DNA from 3 places in the Janthinobacterium sp. EB271-G4-7A genome. Region 1 is predicted to be linked to each of the others. Evidence: predicted binding sites of a transcription regulator. Region 1 holds the regulator's gene; each other region holds the start of a gene.
The links. The regulator FNR, encoded in region 1, switches genes on or off when oxygen is low (the NO sensors DNR and NnrR bind a similar motif). The targets are predictions, from matches to a motif close to TTGATNNNNATCAA.

Region 1 (3,275 bases):
GATGAAGTAATAGCCGCTCTTGCCGATCTTTTCCGAGCGCAGGCGGCCCAGCAGATTGTCCTTGTACAGGCGCAGCACGCCGATCACCACGCCGGCCACCTGGCCATCGGCGGCCAGCACGGGCGCCACCATCTGCACGATGGGCATGCCGCTCGACTTGCCCAGCATCGGCTCGGTAATCATGGGCTGGCGCGTGCGCAGGACGGTCTGGAAATACTCGCGCTCGGCGACGTTGATGCCGGCGCGCCCCGTCACTTCCGGCATGTCGGCCACGATGGCGCCATGCGCGTCGAGCACCAGCACGTCGTCGAACAGCACCAGCATCGAGCGGCGCGCATAGTATTCGCGCAATTGGGCGGGCTGGGCGATCAATTCCGGCGGCTGCTGCCTGGCCGTCAGGGTGACAATCTGCAGCAGCATGCCCAGCTTGTCGTCGAGCTCGGCAGCGGTGCGGCTGATCAGCGATGACTGCTGGCTCAGCAGTACTCGGGTGAAGTCGTCGCGCATGTGCTGCACCTGGATCATGGTGACCAGCGCGATCATGGCGATCGAGGTCAGGCTGGTGGCCAGCGCGACTTTTGCTTTAATGCCGAGAGGCTTCATGATTTCCTTTTCAGTGCCGGGCGGCACAGGCGGCAGATAATGCTGTCAGGAATTTTCCTATCAATACCCCAGCTTGGCAAGCGCCGCCGCGCAAATTGCCCGCCCCGTATGGGCTTTTGACGATGTTGCCATATAATTAAAGGCTGGACGTCGTTTATTCGCCGAATTTACGGTGAAATTGGCATACGGCAACCCTGTATGCAGCTGTATGCAGTAAACTTGTTGTTGCATTTTCTAAAAGGTACCGACATGACTGAAGCGCTCCTCACTCCAACCTTGCCCACCGTGAACGTGGAGGCGTTGCGTGCACGATGCTCGACCTGCAGCATGCATCAATTGTGCCTGCCGATGGGCCTTGATGTGGGCGACATGGATCGGCTGGACCAGATCATCGGCCGCCGCCGCAAGATCGTGCGCGGGGCCTCGCTGTTCCGCATCGGCGACTCGTTCCAGAACCTGTACGCGATCCGCCTGGGGCACTTCAAGACCTACCAGATCAATCCGGGTGGCGAAGAGCAGGTGACGGGTTTCCAGATGGCCGGTGAACTGCTGGGCATGGATGCCATCAGCGCCGACCGCCACCACTGTAATGCCGTGGCGCTGGAAGACAGCGAAGTGTGTGAAATTCCGTTTTCCAGCCTGGAACAATTGCTGGGCAATATGCCGACCCTGCTGCGTCATTTCCACCGCATGATGAGCCAGGAAATCACGCGCGAGCAAAGCGTCATGCTATTGCTGGGCAATATGCAGGCGACCCAGCGTTTTGCCGCCTTCATCGTCAACCTGGCATCGCGCTATGAAGCACGCGGCTATTCGGGCAGCAATTTCCAGCTGCGCATGTCGCGCGAGGAAATCGGCAACTATCTGGGCCTGACCATCGAAAGCGTCAGCCGCTTATTGTCGAAATTCAAGAAGGAAGGCTGGCTGCGCGTCTCGAACCGCGAGATCGAAATCCTGCAGCCGGCCAAGTTGAAAGCGATTACGGCCGGCACGGACGTCTGCAAATAAGACTTACAGTTCTTCATCCGCGTGCAGCGCGATGCTGCGCTGCAGGGGCCAGGTCCAGATGCCGGACAGCCGCCACTCGCGTTTGTCGTTTTCCACCAGCACTTGCCAGCGGCTGCGCTCGAGCATCGGCAGTGCTACGGAAAAATTGCCGGCCGCATCGGGCTGCACCAGCAGCTTGATATCCTTTTCCGGCAGGGTCGCATGCGCCAGGTGCAGCTGCAGCGGCGCCTGATAGGCCTTGCCGAAGCTGTGCACGGAACCACTGAGGCGCGCTGCAGCCACGTCATATGACAGGCGCGTATCCATGGCCAGGTCGCTGGCGATCGTGTCGCGCTTCAAATCCTGGTTGATCGCCTTGCCCTGCTTGTAATAATCGCCCACCACCAGCGCATCGGGCTGCGTAAACGCGATATAGCCCATGAAGCTGCCGACGACCACGGACAGGCCGGGACCGATCATCAGCAGCCATGGCCAGCGATGCTTGTACCACGGTGCAACGGGGGGTTGCAGTTTCAGACTGTCGGACATGGTGTTTCTCCTGTTTAATCAGCCAGTCCCCGCATGGGGACCGGCCTTCCTGCAACTTCGTGGCGGCGGCGAGGGCACCCGGTCCCCGTCCGCCTTTCCTTGTTAACGTGGCACGATGAATACCGCGCTTTCACGCACATGCAGCGATGGATCGTCCAGCGATTGCAATTCGATCGCAATCTTGTTCGAGCCCTTCTCTCCCACGCCGTGCGGTACGCGCAGGCGGATCGGCCAGCCCAGCGTTTCCGTCGGCTGCAAGGTCACTTCTTCGCGCGTCAGCAAGGTCAGGCCCGGCAAGCCGGAAGCGCTGATTTTAAAATGCTGGCTTTGCTCGGACGTATTCATGATCTGCAGGCGGTAGACGTTTTCGATCATGCCGTCTTCGACTTCGCGCCCCATCGAACCGCGGTCGCGGATCACGTCCATTTTCAGGGGCGTGCGCAGGGCCAGCGACGTACACACGGCGATGATGATCAGGGCCAGGATGGAAGTGTAGATCAAGACGCGCGGGCGCATGGCGCGCTGACGTATCTGCTTCGAATTGAAGTTGTTTTCCATCGCATGGTCGGTGCTGTAGCGTATCAGGCCACGCGGCCGCTCGACCTTGTCCATCACGCTGTTGCAGGCATCGACGCAGGCGGCGCAGCCGATGCATTCATACTGCAGGCCGTTGCGGATATCGATGCCGGTCGGACACACCTGCACGCACAGGGTACAGTCGATGCAATCGCCCAGCTTGTCGTTGTTGCCGGCCTTCTTGCTCATGGCGCCGCGTGGTTCGCCGCGCTTGGCATCGTAGGTGATGATCAGGGTGTCCTGGTCGAACATGGCGCTCTGGAAGCGCGCGTAGGGGCACATGTATTTGCACACCTGCTCGCGCAGCCAGCCCGCGTTGCCGTAGGTTGCCAGGCTGTAGAACAAGACCCAGAACCATTCCCAGGGACCGAAATTGAGGGTGGTCACCGACTGCGCCAGTTCCTTGATCGGCGTGAAGTAGCCGACAAAGGTAAAGCCCGTCCACAGGGCGATGGCGCCCCATACCAGGTGCTTGGCGGTCTTCTTGAAGGCCTTGCGCACGGAGGGGCCCTGCTTGTCGAGGGCCATGCGCGCGCTGCGCGTGCCCTCGATGCGGCGTT
Region 2 (3,275 bases), on a different contig from region 1:
ATCACGCGCCGCGCAGCTATTCGCTCGCTTCGCTGCCATCCGATGGCGAACTGCAATTGCTCGTGCGTCAAGAGCGCCATGCGGGCGATGACAACCAGGGCTATGGCGTCTGTTCCGGCTGGCTCACGCGCTTCGCCCCGCTGGACACCCCCATCCGCCTGCGCCTGCAAGCCAATCCCGCCTTCGCGCCCGCCCTGGTCGACGTGCCCTGCATTTACATCGGCAACGGTTCCGGCCTGGCCGGCTTGCGTGCGCATTTGCGCGCGCGCCAGCGGGCGGGACTGGCCCGCAACTGGCTGCTGTTCGGCGAGCGCCAGCAAGCTTTTGACAGTATCTGCGGCGCAGAGTTGCAAGGCTGGCTGGACGCTGGCCACCTGGCGCGCCTGGACCGTGTCTTTTCGCGCGATGGTGAAACACGACAATACGTGCAGGACCGTCTGCGCGCCAGCGCCGGCGAACTGCGCGACTGGCTGGCGCAAGGGGCCATCGTCTACGTGTGCGGCAGCCTGCAAGGCATGGCGACAGGAATCGATGCTGTACTGCAAGAAGTACTGGGCCAGGAGGGACTCGATGCCCTGCTGGCGGCCGGACGCTACCGTCGCGACGTGTATTGATCTACATCAGCCCGCCCCCGGCGCCGCCCGGCTATGTGGGCAGGCGCACAGTCAGCGCCTGCCATCGGACTACAGTAGCGGCATAGCGGCATGGAGACATATCCGCGCCGCCCCACCCACAGTCTGCGAGGCTAGCCATGAAAAACCCCTGGATGAGCATGTACCTGAGCGCCGCCAACCGCATCGCCAACACGGCGCGAGGCCATGCCACGGCCGCCGTCAAGCGCGAAGCGGCGAAAAATACGCGGCAATTGACGCAAGTGTGGTTCGATTCCTTCCTGCCCCCGGCAGGCAAGCCACGGCGCGGGCGCAAGGCGAAATAGCCCCTGGCAGCAGACGAACTGGTGCAGTGCATCACAGCAATAAGTTGAAGTTACGACCAGGTGGGCTAAACTGCAAGCATAGAATAAAGATATGCGTACGCGATTGAAGTGACCGGCAGGCGCCGCAACCCCGCGCCGCCACCGGCTCATCAGGAGACGACCATGTTGACGCTCAAAGTGCTGGCCTGCCTTGCCCTGTCGGCCTTGATGCTCGTGCCCCTCGTGCTGAGGGATACGATGCAAACGTCCGCCGGGCAGCAATTGCAGGTGCCGAATGTCGATGCGCAAGGCATGTGGGCCCACTGGCCCAAGCAATAAGACGCGCGGCTGAGAAAACGTCGCTGACTGCGTTGCCGTGCCTCGTCGTACATTCGTACTGCCTTCGGCGCGGCGCCTTGCCAGCGGCGTTTTTCAGCGGCGCTCGGTAACACGTCGCATCGATGAAAACCGCTTAATTGCGGGTGGGGATTTGTTCTCTCCGCCCATTTATTTTTGCCTTGATTTGCTCCCCCCTCTTCGCCGTATTTTTGATCCAGATCATGGATTTCCACCTTTGCTGCGCCCAAACTGGAACAGTCCGCTTCGCACCGTGACGGACTTAACCTGGAGCATCGGCATGGGTAAATCGCATTGGAAGGATGAGATGGCGCTGGGGGTTCCCGTCATCGACGAGGCGCATGAGGCGCTGTTTCAGGAGCTGGCGCGGCTGCAGCAGTTGGGCGACCAGCATTTCAGCGTGGCGTTTCGCGAACTGATCGCGGCCGTCGAACGCGACTTCCGCGAGGAAGAGGATTTGATGGAGCAGATCGCCTTTCCTTCGCTGGCCAACCACCGCGAACAGCATGCGCGCGTGCTCAGCGGCTTGCACCATGCCTGGGCCGCCGTCGATGAAGGCGACCTGGAACAGGGCCGCCATGCGCTGTCGCTCTTGCCGCAATGGCTGATCTTCCACCAGGCCACGATGGACTTGGCCCTGGCGGCGGCGCTGGAAATGGTGCAGCGCCAGCCAAACTAACCTCTACAGCAGCAGCACCGTGGCTTGCTCGGGCATGACGACGCGGTAGTGTCCCGGGTATTTGTCTTCGCCGTCGAAAATCTTGCAGAACACGGGTTGGTTGATGTCGTTCACGGCCGACTCGTTCATGGGCAAGGTGGCGATCAGTTGCTCGCCATCCATCAACTGCAAGGCGCTGCCCCGCTCGGCCGCGCAAAACGCCAGCGATTGCACATCGCTGGCGAACGGCCGCTTGTACCATGGCGTGATGGCCCGCACGGCGCGCCTGGCGTCCTGCAAGACTTGCCCCACGCGCGTGACGTTCCAGGCATCGCGCGCCACAGACGGCTGGAGGACGATATTCGCCGTCAGCTCCCCCCTGCCCTTGTTCACCAGGAAAGTGCCGTCCTGCGCGGCGATGTCATCGTTGAGCGGCACGACAAACACCCCGCCGCTGGAGACCTTGATCGGCACAGGCGCGCCATTGCCTTGCAAGGCCACACGCACGTCGTCGATGGTGGCGCTCAGCTTGGCAGGAATCAGGCGCAGGGCCATGACCACGCTGCCGCTCGACACTTGCCACACTTTCCTGGCCGTCAGATAACTTTCGCGGTAAGCCGTGAAACGGATGCGCGGCGCCTTGGCGTCGCTGCTGGCCGTGATCGTCACCATTTGCGGTGGCAAGGCTTCGTCTGCGCTCGCCGCTGGCGCCGGTGCCGATACCGGTGCCGCGGCGGGTATGACAGGCGTGGCAGGCGCAAGGGGTGGCGATACGGCGGCGGGCACGCTGGCGCTCTGCAGCGGCGCGGGAACAGCCGGCGGCGGCGCGTGTTCCTGGGCCTGGCCCAGCGACACGACACACAACCATCCGGCACAAGCGATCCATGTACGCATGCATTTCTTTCAATGAGGAAAATATTTTATCAGCGCCTGCATTATCGCAGAAGGCCCGCCGATGCGCCGCCCCGGGTCTGCCTGCACTCCTGTCTGCACTCTTTTGGTGCACGCGCTTGATTATTTGGCAAATATCGCCTATATTGATAATGATTCTTATTCACGAAAGTGACGGGAATCGCGCGCCCTTCTTTTCCACTGCCCGACCGCGCCGGGCCTTGCGGTGGAACTGCTATCCAAGCCAGACCACGGGCCAGCATCACGCCATCCCCCCAGCTACTGCGCACCTCGCCAGACGAGATAGGAAAACACACGACTACAATATTCCAGGACAATGATGCAATCGACTACCGTATTTTCTTCTTCGCACCAGCCCGCCTTGCGCCCCCTCCCCCGCCTGCTGCACATCGCCCTGCTGAGCCTTGCCGCCGGCGTGGTCCTGCCGGCACA
Region 3 (3,275 bases), on a different contig from region 1:
GCATCGGCTACGACCTGGTGACGATGATGCGCAGCGCGCTGGCCGACATGCCGGTACGCAACGTCCGCCTGACCCTGTTCGATATCGGCCCGCAGGCGCTGCAACAGCGAGAGGTGCCGCTGCAGTTGCCGCACGACATGCGCCCCATCTTCGACAGCACGGCGGCGGGCATGCATGCGCCATGGTGGCAGCCCGGCAGTTCGGGCCGCTACCTGAGCAGCACGCTGCTGATCGAGCACAATGGCCGCGCCTGGCAAGCGCTGTTCAGCGTGCGCAAGAGCGACCTGTATTCGCGCTTCGACGCCTTCCTGCCGTGGCTGGCCCTGCTGATCGGCTTTGCCAGCACCATGCTGTTGTATGTGCTGTTCCACACCCTGGCATCGTCGCGCCGGCGCGCCATCCAGATGGCGACAGGCATGACGGAAGAATTGCGCGCCAGCCAGATCCGCCTGCAGCTGTCGCACCAGAAACTGCGCCGCCTGGCGGCCCACGCCGACCAGATCAAGGAAGAAGAGCGCAAGCGCATCGCGCGCGAAATCCACGACGACCTGGGACAGAACCTGCTGGTGCTGCGCATCGACGCCGACATGCTGGCCTCGCGCACGCAGCGCCGCCACCCGCGCCTGAACGCCCGCGCCCGCTCCACCCTGGAGCAGATCGACGCCACCATCAAGAGCGTGCGGCAGATCATCAACGACTTGCGCCCTACCGTGCTGGACCTGGGCGTGAATGCGGCCGTCGAATGGCAGGTGGCGCAATTTCGCCAGCGCACGGGCATCGCCTGCGAAGTGAGCGAAAGCCATGACGACATTTGCCTCAGCGACCAATGCGCGACGGCCCTGTTCCGCATCCTGCAAGAGTCGCTCAGCAATATTTCCCAGCATGCGAATGCCAGCCGCGTCCAAGTCAAATTGGAAAAGTGCCGCGATACGGTGTCGATGAGCATCAGCGACAACGGCGTGGGCGCGGCCATCGACGGGCGCAACAAGCTGGGCTCGTTTGGCCTGGTGGGTATCGAAGAACGTATAAAGTTGCTGGGCGGTACTTTCTACATTGAAAGCAGCCCCGGCGCCGGCATGAGCGTGCATGTCAGCGTACCGCTGGGCGCGGACGCCACCGCGTTTCCCTACCAGGAAGAAAGCCGGGCCAGCAGCTGAGCGGCGCGCGTTCCGCATGAAACAAGCTCAGCTTGCGTATTTTGTAATTAGATGCAATATTGATGTAGAACAACTTAGCGCCTGCCCGCCATCGGCCAGGCATTTCCCGACTACTTGCCAGGAGTACACAGCCACCGCTTTCCCTTGTTTTACCGCAGTTCCCACAACGCTCTTTACCAAAGGACATTCATGGATACGAACGACAGTTTCAAGGCAATTGCCGATTTGAATTTGGACGCGATCAAGGTCAAGCTGATGCACCGGGAGTCAGGCGAAGGATGGAGCCTCGAGAAGGCGAATGCGGTGGAATTCGAATACCGCCGCTTCCTGATCCTGATGAAACAGTTTCCGCAGGAAGAAACGGCGCCGCTGATGGACGTCGATACCTTCTGGCACTACCACATCCTCGATACCCTCAAATATGCGGCGGATTGCGAACAGGTGTTCGGCTACTTCCTGCATCACTTCCCGTACATCGGCTTGCGCGGCGAAGACGACGAAGCGGCGCACCACCGCGTGGGCGAACGCATGAAGCAGTTGTACGAGCAGACATTCGGGGAAGATTATCTCCGCGCGGAGACGGCGTATTCGGGACGCGCCGTGCAGGCGGCATTTTCCAGTGCGGCAGTACAGGCGACGGCATTTTCCAGCGCGGCCGTGCAGGCGACGGCATTTTCCAGCGCGGCCGTGCAGGCGACGGCGTATTCGGGGCGCGCCGTACAAACGGCGTTTTCCAGTGCCGCGGTACAGGCAACGGCGTATTCTGGCCGGGCCGTGCAGACGGCGTTTTCCAGTGCTGCGGTGCAAGCGACCGCGTATTCGGGCCGCGCCACCGGTGCTGCCCAGACCGCATTTTCCAGCGCGCCCGGCAAAGTGGCCGCAGCGCTGGTCGAGTCATCCCCGACTGGTCTGGAAACAGGGCGCTTCTATACAGATCGTCCGACGCTGAGCCCGGACACGCAATAGAAAACGGGAAGGCAGGTATGGCTGCCGCACGCGGCAAGCTTGGCTAACGCAGACGGCACCTCTCAGTTTGCCGTCTGTCAGGCGCTCTTAGGCAGCCATCAACTCGCGCAGTTCACGGATGCTGAAATCGCTGATTTCATGCATGCGGATGAGGATCGTGGCGCCGATCGGCAAGGTGTTGTGACGAATCTTGCTGATGACCGGTGGCGCCACTTCCAGTGCTCGCGACAGGGCGGCATCGTTCTTCAGTTGCAGCTTGTCGATGATCGCATCGAGGACGCGATTCGGGTTGTAGGTAGGCAAAGAGGTAATTTGTTTGAGAGACATGATCGAAAATCCGTACTTGTTGTATTAAGGCAAAAAGAAACCGAATGTCTCTTCTGCAATAATTCAGGGTAAACACACTAAAAAGCGCCATCACTTATGCGGCTTTTACGCCGCAAACAATATAATACACGCTATTGTTGATTTTTGCGTAACTTAAAGCAAAATTGTGATAATTGAAGAGAATTGACGCACTTGGAATGTGCTAGAGGATAACTCAAATTGAAAAAATTTGCTGCACGTCATCAATTTTTACGATGAGCAACACCGCTATGCATGAGCCAGGCTATGGCCATGAGGGTGCTCAGGCGGGCCATTTCCGCTGATAAATGCCAGCCTTGCACAGCCACGCCGGCCGGGGTGGCAAGCGGGCAAGTGCCCGGAATGGCATCCACGCGGCACCAGGCCAGTTGCCGGCGGATTTCATCGGGAGGCGGCGGCGGCTGCAGCGCGCGTTCGCGCCGGCGCATATAGGCGCGTACCTGTTCCTTGCTGGGGTGACTCGTAGCTCGCATGGCTCGCTCCTGCTGACGGGAAACAACGTCACGCTCATTGTGGATGCCGAGCCCGCCACAAGAGCCCAGACGCGTGACGACATTGCTCACCATATCGCCAGCGTGCCATGGCACGTTTGCGCTGCATCAAATGGCCGGGCCCCGGCATTGCGCCGAAGCCCATGTTGCCCCACGGCCTGGCGGCCAGAAGCCCGGTGATCCGTTCTTATTTCTTTTGCTGGCGCACGCGCTGCTGCTGTTTTTCCTGCGTTTGCTGGCGATTCTGCTTGCGCTCGAACAATGTGACCGCATCCTTCTTGGCTTGTTCGGCGGT

Region 2: IGS58_RS16485 (bacteriohemerythrin) is a predicted target of FNR. The motif match lies at 1,465-1,478, and genes of this name have one in related genera.
Region 3: IGS58_RS18770 (glycine-rich domain-containing protein) is a predicted target of FNR. The motif match lies at 1,217-1,230, and genes of this name have one in related genera.

What each region holds. Positions count from the first base shown of each region.
Region 1 covers NZ_JACYMI010000004.1:360,967-364,241, forward strand. The annotation lists gene IGS58_RS24540 (response regulator) at 1-603, opposite strand, end outside; gene fnr (fumarate/nitrate reduction transcriptional regulator Fnr) at 853-1,611, shown strand; gene IGS58_RS24550 (FixH family protein) at 1,615-2,139, opposite strand; gene ccoG (cytochrome c oxidase accessory protein CcoG) at 2,242-3,275, opposite strand, start outside.
Region 2 covers NZ_JACYMI010000001.1:3,675,608-3,678,882, forward strand. The annotation lists gene IGS58_RS16470 (PepSY domain-containing protein) at 1-614, shown strand, start outside; gene IGS58_RS16475 (hypothetical protein) at 752-937, shown strand; gene IGS58_RS16480 (hypothetical protein) at 1,100-1,255, shown strand; gene IGS58_RS16485 (bacteriohemerythrin) at 1,554-1,952, shown strand; gene IGS58_RS16490 (hypothetical protein) at 1,956-2,825, opposite strand; gene IGS58_RS16495 (TonB-dependent siderophore receptor) at 3,163-3,275, shown strand, end outside.
Region 3 covers NZ_JACYMI010000002.1:286,567-289,841, reverse strand. The annotation lists gene IGS58_RS18775 (CHASE domain-containing protein) at 1-1,157, shown strand, start outside; gene IGS58_RS18770 (glycine-rich domain-containing protein) at 1,347-2,123, shown strand; gene IGS58_RS18765 (hypothetical protein) at 2,211-2,450, opposite strand; gene IGS58_RS18760 (hypothetical protein) at 2,693-3,055, opposite strand; gene IGS58_RS18755 (hypothetical protein) at 3,168-3,275, opposite strand, start outside.